DNA from 2 places in the Cytobacillus sp. FSL K6-0129 genome. Region 1 is predicted to be linked to the other one. Evidence: riboswitches for the same ligand, from Rfam matches in the RefSeq annotation. Region 1 holds a riboswitch; the other holds the start of a gene.
What was found. A riboswitch is a leader RNA that binds a small molecule or an ion and turns the genes downstream of it on or off. The one in region 1 is predicted to bind S-adenosylmethionine.
Positions count from the first base shown of each region.

Region 2: another riboswitch for S-adenosylmethionine. It lies ahead of MHI57_RS20980 (MetQ/NlpA family ABC transporter substrate-binding protein); the one in region 1 lies ahead of MHI57_RS11385 (iron-containing alcohol dehydrogenase family protein).

Region 1 is NZ_JBBOXM010000001.1:2,261,322-2,269,528, forward strand. It holds gene MHI57_RS11360 (HAAS signaling domain-containing protein) at 1-817, shown strand, start outside; gene MHI57_RS11365 (glycine betaine uptake BCCT transporter) at 858-2,375, opposite strand; gene MHI57_RS11370 (hypothetical protein) at 2,635-4,050, opposite strand; partial or broken gene MHI57_RS25050 (GNAT family N-acetyltransferase) at 4,169-4,540, opposite strand; gene MHI57_RS11375 (hypothetical protein) at 4,556-4,708, opposite strand; gene MHI57_RS11380 (hypothetical protein) at 4,924-5,493, shown strand; SAM riboswitch class I at 5,573-5,688, shown strand; gene MHI57_RS11385 (iron-containing alcohol dehydrogenase family protein) at 5,781-6,896, shown strand; gene MHI57_RS11390 (MetQ/NlpA family ABC transporter substrate-binding protein) at 6,893-7,714, shown strand; gene MHI57_RS11395 (methionine ABC transporter ATP-binding protein) at 7,754-8,207, shown strand, end outside.
Region 2 is NZ_JBBOXM010000001.1:4,114,921-4,123,127, reverse strand. It holds gene MHI57_RS21000 (MarR family winged helix-turn-helix transcriptional regulator) at 1-281, shown strand, start outside; gene MHI57_RS20995 (MFS transporter) at 298-1,509, shown strand; gene MHI57_RS20990 (hypothetical protein) at 1,569-1,754, opposite strand; gene MHI57_RS20985 (aminoglycoside phosphotransferase family protein) at 1,843-2,706, shown strand; gene MHI57_RS20980 (MetQ/NlpA family ABC transporter substrate-binding protein) at 2,789-3,613, opposite strand; SAM riboswitch class I at 3,702-3,812, opposite strand; gene MHI57_RS20975 (pyridoxal phosphate-dependent aminotransferase) at 4,053-5,216, shown strand; gene MHI57_RS20970 (STAS domain-containing protein) at 5,511-6,284, opposite strand; gene MHI57_RS20965 (cobalamin B12-binding domain-containing protein) at 6,271-6,921, opposite strand; gene MHI57_RS20960 (hypothetical protein) at 6,918-7,289, opposite strand; gene MHI57_RS20955 (antibiotic biosynthesis monooxygenase family protein) at 7,286-7,591, opposite strand; gene MHI57_RS20950 (GNAT family N-acetyltransferase) at 7,601-8,098, opposite strand.

The sequences.
Region 1 (8,207 bases):
CGGTCCTGATTATTATGACTTATTCATGACCACTATGAAGATGATTTTACAACTTGCCATTGGGTTTGCTGTTGCTTTTATCGTTTTTGAAGGAGTAATTACTTACCTAAACAGCGATCAAGATTGGACTTATATATTTACTGTCTTTGGCAAAGGGATTTGGACGGTTATATCTACAGCTATCCAAGTCGTATTCTGGGTCGCTATTGTCTTCATCATTATGGAACGAACTGGCGTCGCGCCTTATGAAATCGCCGGTACAGGAGAAAAATGGACACCAGATGATTTGAAAAATATCACTGTTATTCCCAAGAAAAAAGGAATCACGAAGATCGATATTTTTGCTGCGTTCCTTTGGACAGCAATATGGGGTACCATTTACTTCATCGCACTTGATAGGGTCGGTATCTATACACAAAATAATCAAGAAACAGGGTTAACCCTACTGACGCCGATTTTCAACCAAGAGCTTCTTCTCTCATTCTGGCCACTTGTTTTGATTGTTCTTTTATGCGAGCTCACATTAACGGTATATAAATGGGTAAAGAGGCAGTGGACCAAATCTTTAGCAACCATTAACACTATCTATCAACTCTTGTATACAATTTTGTTCCTATTAATTATTCTGCAACCAAATCTCTTTCACAGTAATTTAATCAATGAACTTAGTCAGCTCTTTAACACAACAACAACAAGTATAAGCTCAATTCTTGACACAATTATTGGGGTATCTATTGCGATTACAATCATTTCAGCTGTTTATGCTTCGTATGATGGTTTTAAGAAAAGTAAAATAAAGAATGATACTTTACTGTAACTAAAAAGAAGCGCGAATAAAAGCCCCGCGCTTCTTTTATTTATTGCTCTTTTTTTCTTTTCTTCGGTTTAATATATAAACCCAATTCTTTCTTTTCTTGCATTAATGACCGATAAATTGAAATCATCATTAATATCATTATAAATGAGAAAGGGAAAGCGGAAATAATCAATGCATTTTGTAAACCTTGTAAGCCCCCACTATATAACAAAATTAAGGCTACTAATGATTGTGCCACTCCCCAAGTCAGCTTAACAGAATTATGAGGATTTAAAGAGCCATAAGTTGTTTGCATACCTAGCACAAATGTGGCCGAATCTGCTGAAGTAATGAAAAAAATGGCTACCAATAGAATAGCAATAATCGAAATCACCATAGACCCTGGAAACTCACTGAAAACACCAAATAGTACTTGTTCCGTTGGAAATTGACTTAAATCAACCGCTCCACTTCTTTGAACGTCCACGGCTGATGTACCAAATACCGCAAACCAGAAAAGACTAACTAACGCTGGAGCTAATAGTACACCTGAGATAAACTCTCTTATTGTTCTACCTTTTGAAACACGAGCGATAAAAATTCCGACAAATGGAGACCATGAAATCCACCATGCCCAGTAAAATATAGTCCAATCATTTATCCATGATCGATGGTCCTCATTCAGTGGTGAAATACTAAAACTCATTCGCATTATATTTTGTATGTAACCACCTATCGTATCTGTGAACATATTTAAAATAAGTACTGTTGGACCTAAAACAAAGACAAGCAGTACCAATATTACTGCTAAAACCATATTTACATTACTTAAATATTGAATGCCTTTACTCAAGCCTGACCACGCTGAAAGCATAAATAATACTGTGACAATCGCAACGATGATTACTTGTACTATAAAACTGTCAGGGATCCCGAATAAATACGTTAATCCTCCATTAATTTGTGCTGCACCAAACCCTAAGGTCGTTGCTACCCCTACAACTGTTGCAAATACAGCCAATACATCAATTAGTGTACCCCAAAAACCGTCCATCGCTTTTCCAAAAAGAGGCTTTAATGTGGCTGAGATTAAACCCGGTTCATCTTTTCTAAATTGAAAATAGGCTAATACTAAAGCGACAAGTCCATATATAGCCCATGCATGTATGCCCCAATGAAAGAAAGTATATCGTAAAGATTCTCTAAACGCTTCATCTGTCTCTCCGTTCGCCAGTGGAGGTGTGACATAATGAGATACCGGTTCTGCCGCTCCCCAGAATACAAGCCCGATGCCCATACCAGCACTAAACAACATCGCAAACCAAGAGATAGTAGAGAATTCCGGTTTAGAATCCTGTTTCCCTAATTTAATCGAGCCAATAGGACTAAAAATGAGAAATAGACAAAATACGACAATGATAGTTACCAAAATAAGGTAATACCATCCAAAACCATTTGTTAATAAATCTTGTAAATTAGCTGTTATCCTTTCGAACACACTAGGAATCGCTACACCTAAAGCGACAAAAATAAATACAATTACTACAGTTATCCAAAAAACATTCGATACTCTCTTCATAGATTGTTCCTTTCCCAAAAATCTTTTCTACTTCACTTTAATCTGCCTCTAAAAACCTTTGTTATAGTTTAAGACAAATTTTATTTATTATTCTTTGTCTGACAGAATACACAACCGTTCGACAAATCCCTTACACCTTTTACCCAATTAAAAATATATTAAACTCGATTTTCAAGACCTTTAGCCTTGTATCTTTGTATTAGCCACTTAATTAAAAAATGCCTTTATACATTATTCAGCATAAAAGGCAGTATTCGTTTTAATATTGATCCATACAACTCGTGTCAATAACCCACGGTTCCCCCGTATTCATATCAATCATTTTAATATGGCCAGTAGTAAGTGGATAGGTCGGTAAATAAGTTAATGTGTATTGATGCTTCTCTATATTCTTTCCCCAGCTTAATTCCATAAAAAGCTTTTCCTTAATCATTTCTGTTGCCGCTTTAAATGTAAGGCTTGCGACAAATGATACCTTTGAGAAGTCTTGGAGTACCTCACTATCTACATCTACATATTTCACCAAGCCTGTATCGTCTATTTGAATATGAACCAAAGCATCAGCTACTTGAACCCCTCTTTCTTGTCGAATAAACGTAAAATCGTATATGCCGTTTGCGAGTTTTTGACTTATTACATTATCGTCTAATTGTTGCAGTTTAAAATAATCATGAGGGTTATCACAAACTGCTTGTAACACTGATGTAGCAGTTAAAAGCGCCACTTTCGAATTAACATGTCCAGAAACAAACGTTTCAGAATCATCTAAGCCCATTAATTTAAGCAGTCTTCCATCCGCATTGAATACAAATTTTATCGCACCAGGGATATCTAATTCATCATCTAATAAATCTTCCTCACTCACCCGTAAAGATTTTTTAGGTAACTTACTCCATACCTCTAGTCTACCACTTTTCGTTTTTGCTTCAGCTACAAGCATATGGTCTTCCGTCATTCCCGCCAATGTATAAATATCTATAAATTCAGCCAAATCGGGTAAGGATGTCATCAGCGTTTTGCCAACACCAAACGAATCCGAGGTAAGTATTCCCCCATTTGTGTGTACACCAAGAATAAAATCCTCCAACTGATAAACATAGTGATACTCATCATCACCATTGACAAATATGTCATTATCATACTTTGCAATAACAGGTAGAATTCTTAAATGATTTAAATAAATCCGCTTCGCTTCTTCATTCGTAATCAGTGTTTTGGGATAGACAAGTTCAAAATCCATGCTTTCTCTTTCGACTGCACTTAATACCCCATTACTAAGCATTGTAAAACTAATTCCAGAATGAGGGAGTTCCTTATTCAACCGCTCATCTTTGCGATTATATAAAATCATATGATATTCACCTAAGTCAATGTATGCTGACAAATATAACCCATGCCTGAAAGTCGAATCATAGAACCTTTCTATAAACTGCTCTGCTTGCATGATCATATCAAACTTACTCATTTCCCCTGGAATTTCATCTAGTTCATCCGTATAAATGAAAAACTCTGCCACACCTAATTCATCCATACGAACCGAGCCAATTGACTCTCCCCAATCTTCCAACAGGATATCATACACATTTTCTTCAAATTCCATCTGCTCCATAACTAAATCATCTGGGTTGATTCCTTTAAAATAGGTTTTTAGTTGTTCCATTATTAAGTGATTCAAAGCAGCTGTTCTCCTTTAGTTATGATTTAATTAACGTGCAGGAAGTGAAATTTTAACATTAAATCGCTTCTATTTAAAGGTTCTCTTTAATTCTTCCCATAATAATAACATCTATAAATTAGAAAAGCGCAGGGCGCCTGCTTATCGGTGACAAGCATAAGACGAGCCGGCAGAAAGGTTGTTTTTTAACCTTTTTGACGGATTGGCTTATGACCTCGAGCCGATGGCGTCCGGAGCTAGACAAAGCCTCGTTAAACATTTCATATAATGCAATCGCCCTTATATTATCTGCACATACATCTAACTCTAATCTGATGAGTCCTAACTCTTCATCGGCAAGCTTTACTATTCGCTCAAGAAGCGTCTTGCCAATCCCTCTTCCTTGTACTTCTTCATTAATAGAGATGGACACATTCCCGCTATATCTTAACTTTCCACTTCTCTCTTCTAAGGAAGCTATCCCTCGAACATGACCGTTACATTCTGCAACAAATACATGGTCTTCTTATGTAAGTCCTTCAATATAATCTTCAATATCTTTTAATCTCCCCGATGATAAGGCCATTGTTTGTTGAATAATAGAATCTTGCCTATGCATTTCATGAATATCTCTTGCATCATTTATATGTATCGGTCTAATCTTTATTTCTTCCCCCATATAAAAACTCCTTTTTTTATAAAACTGTTCTGAATGAAAACTTATAAACCAAGACTACCACTTTTCTTAGTTTGAAAATATTGCTTTATTCATTTACGAATGAACAGTATAAAAAGTTTCTTATCATTGCACTGACATAATCACTACGATACAAAATATATATGAAAGGAGGCATCGAGATATTTTATGAGCATCCAAAGGAGGGTAATTTGAATATGCTTGCTTTGTTCAGTCTTTTTCTAGTTGTCGGCTACAGTTTCTTTTTCTTTTTTAGTGCCGTTAGAAAAAAGAAAGAAATAGCTACAAAATATTCTAAATGTATTCCCATGGTGGTTGGTATGACGAGTAGCTTAACAATCGGTTTGATTATATCTGTGTGGTTACCAGAAATGGCTAAAGCAACTGTATTATCAATTCTCATTAGCGCTGTCATTGCCATTTTTATAGGACTACCGTTTAAAACAAACGGACTCGTTGAAGCTCAAGCGTCAAGTCTCATGGGAAGTATGATGGGGGCAATGCTAGGCATTATGTTGGTACCCAGTGAAGTTACATTTATGATCATTAGCATGGATCTGATTTATTTAATTAGTATTTTTGCCATGATGCTTCTCATGCACAAAAAACATTCATTAAAGGAAGCATTGAAAAATCGACCTGTGCCCTTCTATCTAACATTCTTATTAAGCATCGCCATTATCTGTGCATCGGGAATTCATCAAGAAGCGAAGAACTCAATTCATCCGATTGAAGAAAACACCCCACAAGTAGAACACCATCACTAGTTTAATGATTAATTTCAATTATGTTATTGACTTTTCATGTAATAGATAATATTATGAATATAATTTAATAAAGCATTTTCTCTTATAAAGAGCGGCTGAGGGACTGGCCCTGCGACGCCCGGCAACCATTCATATACCCATATGAACAGGTGCTAAATCCTGCAAAATACTTTTTGGTATTTTGATATATGAGAGAGGTTTACTACTATTCTAGTATATTTATGCCTCTCATGATGAGAGGCATTTTTGTTTTTATCATCACATCAAAAGAGAAACGAGGAGAGGAAATGACTGTAACAATCGTAAAAGGGGCTCCAGGACATTATTTATTAGGTTCAGGCATTCTAACAGAACTCCCCGACCTACTTAAAGATATTTCTGTTTCCAAATACCATATAATAACCGGTAAAAAAGCTTGGCAAGCCGTGCAACCCTACTTGCCCAAGGAAGTAATAGATAACAACATTCACCTTCATTATATAGATGGTCACACTACCTTAAAAAAGGTCCATGACATCCAAGAAATAATAACAAATGATGGTGCTAATGGCGTAATAGGTATTGGTGGTGGGACAGCATTAGATATAACAAAAGCAGTTGCGATTGAAGCATCTGTTCAATCCATTCTTATACCGACAATCGCAGCTACCTGTGCCGCTTGGACACCATTAAGTGTTTTTTATAATGAAGAAGGCAGCTTTACTCATTATACCGAGTTCCCTATTGCGACAACCCTCGTATTGGTTGAACCTGAAATTATTGCTAAAGCGCCTATTACTTATTTAAAAGCAGGAATTGGGGATACATTAGCCAAGTTTTATGAAGCTGAAGCTCTAATTGAAAGTTTTTACCCTGAAGAAACACTTCCTGTACCTAAACAAGTTTCGCAATTTTCAGCTAAAATTTGCCGAGATACATTGCTTAATGATGGTGAAGCCGCACTACAATCAGTAGCCAAAAACGAAACCTCAAAAGCACTTATCCGTGTGATTGAAACGATTATCATGACTGGGGGTATGGTCGGTGGATTCGGCGAAAAAGCAGGACGAATCGCTGGTGCCCATTCGTTTCATAATGGACTAACCGTAGCGGATGCAGCCCAAGATTTTCTTCATGGGGAATTAGTCGCTTACGGGATTCTTGGTCAATTGGCCATTGAAGAAAAATGGACGGAAGTTGATTACCTTCTCCCGTTTTATGAGAGCTGGCAATTGCCAAGTAGTCTCTCTAGTCTAACTATTGATGTGAATGATGAGCAATTAATGAAGACAATTGTAAAAAAGGCGATACGCCCAACTGAATCTATTCACTTTATGAAAAACGAGATAAGTGAACATTCTGTTTTACAAGCACTTCGATTATTAGAAAAACAAAATGAACAAAAAGGAGTTCAAACATCATGAAAAAATGGTTACTAACTGGAACATTCTTATTATCTTTAACAGGCTTAGCTGCATGTGGTAGTGATGAAGCCAGCAACTCTACAGAAGGATTATATGACGATGAAGAATTAGTCATTGGTGTCACTGCAGGTCCACATGAGCAAATCTTAGAAAAAGTAATTGAATTAGCTAAAGAAGAAGATATCAACATTAAATCACAAGTATTTACTGATTATGTGATGCCAAATGTCGCATTAGCTGAAAAAGAGATTGACTTAAACATTTTTCAAACTGAGCCTTATTTTAATGCATTTAAAGAAGATAGAAATTTAGATTTAGTTAAATCTTTTGATACCGTTTCATTCCCGATGGGCATCTATGCACTCAATGTAAAAGATGTAGCTGAATTAAAAGATGGCGCAAAAATCGGTCTTCCGAGTGACCCAACAAATAGTGGCCGAGCTCTATTACTATTTGAAAAAGCGGGATTAATCGAATTAGATCCTGAAACAGGTATTAATTCAACAGTTCGTGATATTGAAAAAAACAATGGTAACTATGAATTTATTGAACTTGACTCTGCTCAAATCGCTCGTCAGCTAGAAGAGCTTGACGCTGCAGCTATTAACACGAACTTTGCAATTGAAGCTGGTTTTGTCCCTTCTAAAGACGCTATCTTTATCGAGCCTAAGGATTCACCTTACGTAAACCACGCTGCTGTCCGTACGGAGAATAAAGATGATGAAATTCTTGAAAAATTAGCTGATATCTACCGCAGTGAAGAAATTGAAAAGTTTGTTGAAGAGGAATTTGACGGATCAGTTATCGTCTCTTGGTAAAATGATTAAAAATGAGCGTTACGGAGGGAGCATCAAATCATGATAGAGCTTAAGAATATAACCAAAACCTTTACAGGAAAACAAGGAAGCATCCATGCATTAAAGGATGTCTCACTATCAGTGAATCAAGGAGAAATCTACGGGGTTATCGGATACAGCGGCGCTGGTAAAAGTACATTAATTCGCTGTGTGAACTTACTTGAAAAACCTGATAGTGGTTCTGTAAAAGTCAATGGGGTGGATTTAACCACGCTGACACCAGGAAAACTCCGTGAAGCAAGAAGTCATATCGGCATGATTTTTCAAGGGTTTAACTTATTAAAAACAGCAACAGTTTATGATAATATTGCTATCCCTCTTAAACTAACAGGATTAGATAAGAAAGAAGTAAAGAGCCGCGTTAATAAATATTTAGAGATTGTCGGTTTAAGTGAAAAACAAAATGCTTATCCAGCTGAGTTATCTGGTGGCCAAAAGCAAAGGGTTGCTATTG
Region 2 (8,207 bases), 1.9 Mb from region 1:
TTGGTCCAACAACTTTAGTAGAGATTGCTGCATATCAAGGTGTCGAAAAGCCAACAGTTACGAGGACCATAAATCAGCTTGAGGAATATGGATATGTAGAAAAAATCCCAAGCATGGATAAACGTGAAAAGAAAATGAAAATAACGAACGAAGGTGAACGCATATACAAAAAAATCCGCATTCCGATTGATCAGTTCGAAATGGAAATATTAGAGGGAATCACACCTGAGGAACAAGAAGAATGTATTCGTATTTTTGATAGTATTAAAAGCAATTTGTAAGGAGGAAGAAAAGAATATGAGTTCAACAAAAGAAAAATTATGGACCAAGGACTTTATCACCGTTTCTTCCGTAAACTTTTTTCTAACATTAGTGTTTTATTTATTAATGGTTACGATTGCGGTGTATGCCGTTGAAGCACATCATGCGACCGCCAGCCAAGCTGGCTTAGTTACTGGCATATTTATTATAGGAACATTGGTAGGAAGATTGTTTATCGGTAAATATATTGATCGTATTGGACGGAAGAAGACTTTAATCATTGGCTTACTATTATTTAGTTTATCAACAAGTCTTTATTTTATTGAAATTGATGTCAATTTCTTACTTATTACCCGCTTTATCCACGGTTTAACATTAGGGATGGCAAGTACAGCAAGTGGTACAATTGTCGCTTCAGTTATACCGCAAACAAGGAAAGGTGAAGGAATCGGCTATTTTAGTATGAGTAATACTTTAGCGACAGCAATAGGACCTTTTATCGGTATGTTAATGAGTCAATACACAACTTTTCATACGATTTTCATTTTTTGTTTGATTCTTGGTATTATTGGCCTACTTATCGGGTTAACTGTGAATGTGAAAGAGTTAACTGAAGATCAAAAAGCTCAATTTCAATCATCTGGTTTTCAATTATCTAGCTTTATTGAACCAAAGGCACTTCCAATTGCACTCGTCACATTAACAGTCGCATTTTGTTATTCAAGCGTCTTGTCTTTTATTAACTTTTATGCAATTGAAAAGGACTTAGTAAATGCTGCTAGCTTTTTCTTCTTTGTCTATGCCATCGCTGTCTTACTATCCCGTCCTTTCACTGGTAAATTAATGGACAGCAAAGGGGCAAATTACGTGATGTATCCAGCGTTCATTTTATTTGGAGTAGGTCTATTCTTACTTAGTAATTCATCAAATGGTGTTATGTTATTAGTGGCGGGGGCTTTGATTGGCTTAGGCTTTGGTAATATGCAGTCTTGTACACAAGCGATTGCGGTCAAATTAACGCCATCCCATCGCATGGGGCTAGCTACTTCCACCTTCTTTATCTTTCTCGATGGTGGTTTAGGTTTTGGACCCTATTTATTAGGTTTACTGATTCCTATAACTGGCTACAGTATGTTATACATTTACATGGGGATAGTGTCGATTGCTTCAATTATTCTTTACTTTTTAGTTTATGGACGAACCGAACATAATGGGAGTAAACAGACACATCAAACAGCATCAATGTAAAATAAGGTATGCTATAATGAAAGAAGAGACTCCACGTAATGGAAGTCTCTTCTTTCTAATTAAAATGGTTTATTCGGTTCATATGTCGGTTGTTGATTCGTCACTTCATACTCATAACTTTTCTCCATTGCTGCTTGTACTTCTTCTGACTGTTCTAATTCTGTATCCATTTGATTGTATTGTTGAGCTTCATTTTGAGCAGCAATAATTTTCTCATCCACTTGATTATCATACTTTTTTTCCATTGCTTTCACTCCCCTTTTATAAGATGTCTCGCCTATTTTCCCCCTCAAAAAACGATTTATACAAAATAATAAAAAAGGAGACTGTTCCATGAAGGAATTAATTAAAAACCATCTCCCGCATCTTCAGGAAATACAGATTGAAAGCAATCATTCTGGTTGGGATCATCATATTTATATTGTTAATCAAACATATGTCATCCGAATACCAAAAACAAAACAAGTATTAGTGAAAATAAAAAAGGAAATAAAGCTACTTCACCAGCTCTCATATCTTTCTTCCATTATTGAAATACCAAATTATCTTCCATTTTATAATAAAGACGGACAAATGATTGGTGTTTTTTACCACTTCATTAAAGGACAAGCATTATCTCATTCATTGATTACTCCTCCTTTATATGAAGCCAAGCGGTTAGGAACATTTCTTACAGAATTACATCGTCTGGATATAGATGAAGCAAAGAAATGTAATATAGAAGAACTACATAGTGAAAATTATTGGGCGCAATTACATCAAGCCCTGATTAAAAAAATATTTCCGTTCTTAAAAGACGCAGAAAAAGAAGAAATTGATAAAATGTTTTTAGCGGTGTCAAAATTTAAAGAAGCAAAAGTGGTGATTCATGGTGATCTAACAAGTGCCAATATCCTTTATCATCCAAGCAAAAAGGAAATATCAGGAATTATAGACTTTACAGATACGCAAATAGGGGACCCGGCGTTTGACTTTGCAGGGCTATATTGGGATTTCGGAGATCAATTCACCAAAGAAGCTCTCGCATCTTATCAAACAAAATTCAATAAAGATGAAATGTATAGAAGAGTCACTTCCTTTTACGGCTTACAACCAATATTTCACAAATGGTTGAAAAACGTCAATGACCAGGATGAAAAAGTTGTTCGACAATCCATAAGTACAGGAATGACCAAAATACAAATTATGCACAGATAAGTTTAACAGTATTCTACAACTATTATTAGAAACCGGACAAATCCATATAATTTTGTCCGGTTTCTTGCTTATTATTACTTCGTTATTTCATCCACGCTGGCTTTCCAAATCCTTGAAACTCTTCGTCGATAATTTTTTCAAATTCTGCAGACTCGACCACTTCTTTTAAGTCTTTCGCATATTGTTTATCTTCAAAGTCTGCTTTAACTGCAACCACGTTGCGATAATCATCAAGCATATTTTCTAGTGCTAATGCACTTAATAAGTCCATATCGGCTGCCAACGCAAAGTTACCAGGAACTGCAGCAAGATCCACACCCTCAAGAGATCTTGGTAATTGTCCTGCTTCAATCGGTTGAAAAACTAAATTCTTTTTATTCTCCTTCACATCTTTTTCAGATACTGTTAGTGGATCGGCGTTTTCATCAATCGTAATTAGACCTTCGTCATTTAACGTATTTAAAGCGCGTGCTGCATTCGTTGGGTCATTTGGAATAGCAATGGTTGCACCGTCTTTAATCTCATCAATTGAATTAAACACATTCGAGTAAATCCCCATTGGGGCTGTTGGTACAATAATTAATGGTGCTAAGTCCATGTTATTTTCTTTCTCAAAATTCTCCAAGTAAATTGTATGTTGGAAAAGGTTAGCTTGTATATCATCTTCATTTAAAGCTTTGTTAGGTTGGATATAATCGCTAAACTCTACGACAGTTACTTTATATCCTTTTTCCTCTAGACCAGGTACAATAGCTTTTTTCAACATATCACTATAAGGACCGGCAGTAGCACCAATTTTTAGTTCTTTCGTTTCATCCACCTTTTCTCCACTCGTGTCTGAACCTCCGCCACATGCTGTTAGTAAACAAACAGTTGCAATGAATAAAACAATTAGCCACTTTCTCATTATGTTTCCTCCCCATAGCTGTAACCAGAATTTTAACCAATAAAAAAAGCCACTATTCATCATCTGAAAGAGGCATTGGTTTTATTCCGCCTTATCTTTCAGAATGAATGGATATCATTCTGCAGGAATTGGCACCTTCCCAATATTGGGGGTTGCCGGACGTCATAGGGCCTAGTCCCTCAGTCTCTCTGGATAAGCTTTTCATTTAATTTTTATGATATGATATTACTACTCTCTTTTATTTTTGTCAATGTTCGAAATAATGCTACATCCAATCTCCCAAGAAAATGGGTTTAGTGATCCAACTACCTTTCCTTTATTCTTTTAAAACAAAAAAGGAAATCGAATATTTCCTTTTATATAAAATTAACTGGACAATTTGTCTTTTTGGTTATAAAATGCGTTCGTATATAGATTAAATGAATGAAGGTGGATTAAAATGGAATTATCGCATCGTTTGAAGCAATTACCTCAACAATTTTTTGCTTCCCTTGTTCAAAAAGTTGCTGCTGCAAAACTTGAAGGCAGAGATGTTATTAACCTAGGACAAGGCAATCCCGACCAGCCAACACCTGCACATATTGTACAATCACTTCAGCAAGCTGCAGAAGACCCAATGACACATAAATATTCTCCTTTTAGAGGAATTAATGAATTAAAGAAGGCCGCCGCTTCCTTTTATGCGCGTGAATATGGGGTAGAAATTGAGCCTGAAAAAGAAGTAGCTATCCTTTTTGGCGCAAAAGCAGGTTTAGTAGAAATTCCATTATGCCTACTCAATGAGGGAGATTTAATGCTCTTACCAGATCCAGGTTACCCTGATTATGAATCTGGTGCGGTTTTGGCAAATGTAAAATACGAAACCTTTCCTTTAAAAGAAGCAAATCAGTTTCTACCTGATTACTCGCAATTTACAGAAAAACAAAAAAAGGATGCCCGCCTACTATTTTTGAATTATCCTAATAATCCAACAGGCGCGACAGCTGATTCCACATTTTTTGAAGAAACTGTTGCTTTTGCTAAGGAAAACAACATTACCATCTTGCATGATTTTGCTTATGGTGCTATCGGCTTTGATGGAAAGAAACCTGAAAGTTTCTTAGCCACAGCCGGAGCGAAAGACGTTGGTATTGAAATGTATACATTATCAAAAACATATAATATGGCTGGGTGGAGAATTGGATTTGCAGTTGGAAATGAACAAATCATTGAAGCCATCAACCTTCTTCAAGACCATATGTATGTAAGCTTATTCCCTGCGATTCAAAAAGCTGCAGCCGATGCATTAAATGGGGATCAAACAAGTGTAGACGAACTTGTTGCTCGATATGAGAGACGTAGAAATGCATTCATGAACGCTTGTGAAAAGGTTGGCTGGCACGGCAAGTCTCCTTCAGGATCGTTTTTTGCTTGGATGCCAGTGCCTGAAGGATACAATAGTGAAGAATTTGCTGACTACTTACTGGAAAAAGCTGATGTAGCTGTTGCCGCAGGAAAAGGCTTTGGGACCTTTGGAGAAGGTTATGTTCGGGTGGGATTACTTGTCGATGAAGAACGATTAATTGAGGCAGTAGAAAGAATTGGCCAACTCAAATTATTTTAATATAAGAGGTATGGCAGCCACAAACCTAGCCCATAGAAACATGTATAACTTATGTTCCTATGGGCTAGGTTGTGTAACTTGGAGGCTTTTATGAACGAACTAAAGCTTCATATTCTCTTCCTTTTAAATTCGCATTCCCGTTACAAGGTATCATCTTCATTGTTACATATGTCTTTACTTAGTTTTTTCGGAACGTATCGTTATCCGACAACCTTTTTCTTTTAACAAAGCCAACCTATAAACACATGTACAAACATATACATTATCCAAGTAGGCTCTCAGTTTAATAAATGTTCATATAGCATGATCATTTATCACTGATTGAAGAAAACTTTGTAACGATTGTTCCGTATGAACAACATTTCTTAATTGATAAGGCTGAAGTGCTTTTGCTAGACTCGGATTTATACCAATGAGTCTCACTTCTCCTCCTGTCATTAGAAGAATGCTCTTGATTAAAAGCTCTAAGCCGCTCGTTCCCTCTTTATATACTTTAGCAACCGCTGTTAAATCAATCAGTATCCACCTGTAATCATGATCTGACAGACGGGCAAGCGTTTGCTCCATAATCGTTGTAAATTTATCGCCCGTCATATCGCCAAACAAAGGAATATAACAGATCTCTTTTGTTAAAGAGATAAAAGGACCTGATAATTCATCCAACCTTTGCAATGTTTTTTCTAATGTTTCCTTCTGCTCATAAAGCTCAAAATCTGTCTTTGCTAATCTGTTTTGTAGGGCCTGTAATTTCTCCATTAATGGTTCATTATCATCATCTTTGAATAAAAATTGCATGGACGCATTACCTTGAAAATCCCAACTGATATGAATATCAAATAGTGCTATCGGTATACTTCTTGTTTTTAAATTAGCTTCAAATCTCATACTCTTTTCTGGTATGGCAGCTACCCTTTCAAACTTAGAGATACTCCCTTCATCAACTATACTTTTAATCATACCTTCTGATAAATCAAAGACTTCATCCGCTTTAGATGTATAGCTAATGATTTCACCATTCTTATTAGCTAGTATATACGGTATCGGCAAATGTAGATCAATTAATCGCATTTTTCCTCCCCTCCGTATTAAAAGCAGTGATCCATTTATCTACAGCATATAAGTTTGAAATAATTTCCGGCTTAATAGCGGTAAAAGAAGCTAAATCATATAAATTTGTCAATCTTCCACCTAATAAAATCCTAGGTTTCTTTGGTAAATAAGAAAAAGCTTCCATATATTCCGTAAGTGCCGGTAAATGGGTAGCAATCGAAACTGATAAGCCAATTACATCTGGTTTCCAATCCTTCGCAGCCTGCAATGCATATTGTACAGGTAAATTTGCTCCTAAAAACTTGGTTCTCCATCCATTCTCTGCAAATATACTGGCTACCATCTTTAATCCCAAATAATGCTGCTCTCCTGATAAACAAAGAAACATGGCGGTCGGTGCATCCTTAACAGGTTTAAACTTGTGCTTTGCAGCTAATCTTGAAAGAATGAAATCGCAAACTCCAGATGCCAAATGTTCATCTGCAACTGTTATCTCAAAATTTTCCCATTTAAGACCAATATTAACCATAGCTGGTGTAATAATATCTTGATAAATTTCTACATTAGTCAAATAATCGAATCGCTCAATATATTCCCAAGCATCAGCAACAGCTCCAGATAAAAGGATTTCTGCTAGATCTTCTCCTCTCGTCACTGTGCCTCGCCTCCTTGAACATCTCTTAAAATAGACACAGCCTCTCCTAACAAACCAATATATGCAGAACTAATTTCACTTTCTACCACCGTACATTTCTCTAATTCCTCTTCTAAAAAAAGAAAATTATCAATCAAGGTTTGCGTCGTCATACCATATTTAATTAAGATACCTCTTAACCAAAGGGCATAGTCAGTGAAAATCTTTGACGTATTTAATTCCATTGCCGTCTTTAAATAATCTAAGTGATGCATATTATCAATAAATGTTTGATTTCTCCCACGTTCACCATATCGTTCAATTAATGTAGGGTCTTCTCGAAATATCCTTTTTGTTACTTCTTCTGCGATTATTTCATATTTACTCACTTTACCACAACCTTATATTGCGACACTTTTGGAATGACTGCTGCTAATTCTTTATCTGGATATTTCTTTTCAAGATCATGAATTCGTTGAAAATCTTTACTTCTTACCCAGCGTAAATAATCTTCCTTTGTTTCAAAAATTAATTGTACTGTCAATTCTCCTTTACGTTTATCATTCTGAAGCAACATAAAGTCGACGAACCCATCTGCTTTATCGACTAAACGTGAACGATTCTTATATATTTCAATCACTTCATCTGCTTTACTTTCATTTACATCAAAAGTTGAGAATACGGTATACATAACTTCCCCCTACACATTTGGACTTGTGTTACTTCTCCATTCCATTACAATGGTTGGAATACTAAATCCGAAAATGGAATCATTCATTTTTCCTACTTGTTTAAATCCTTTTGAATGATAAAAATCCAAAGCAGAATCATTTCGCATCACAACAGAAACCGTAATTTTATTGACATCATAAAAATATTCAAACATCGCTTTTAGTAGGGCTGTACCAATACCTCGGCGGTGAAAACTCGGCAATATATATAAAGCACCTAATTCTATTTCTTTCTTAATATTTATTAATGAAAAATGAACGAAACCAATAACTTCTCCTTCTTCTTCAGCAACCAATAAAACCGAAGTAGATAAACTTCTCATTAAAGCGTCTTCAGTATATACAGATAATAAAAAATCAACCTGTGTTCGCTCGGGAATTAAGCCTTCATATGCGTAACGCCAACTCTCCCTAGCAACAGATTGGATTTGTGTACTATCTTTTCTTGAGAATAATCTAATTTTCATGTTCAATACCCACTAAAAGGAAGGAAATTTCCTTAAACGTATTTTATCTATAATTGTAACAGGAAATGAGGTTAAGAAAAAGGCAAAGGCAAGAATGGTATTGTTCATA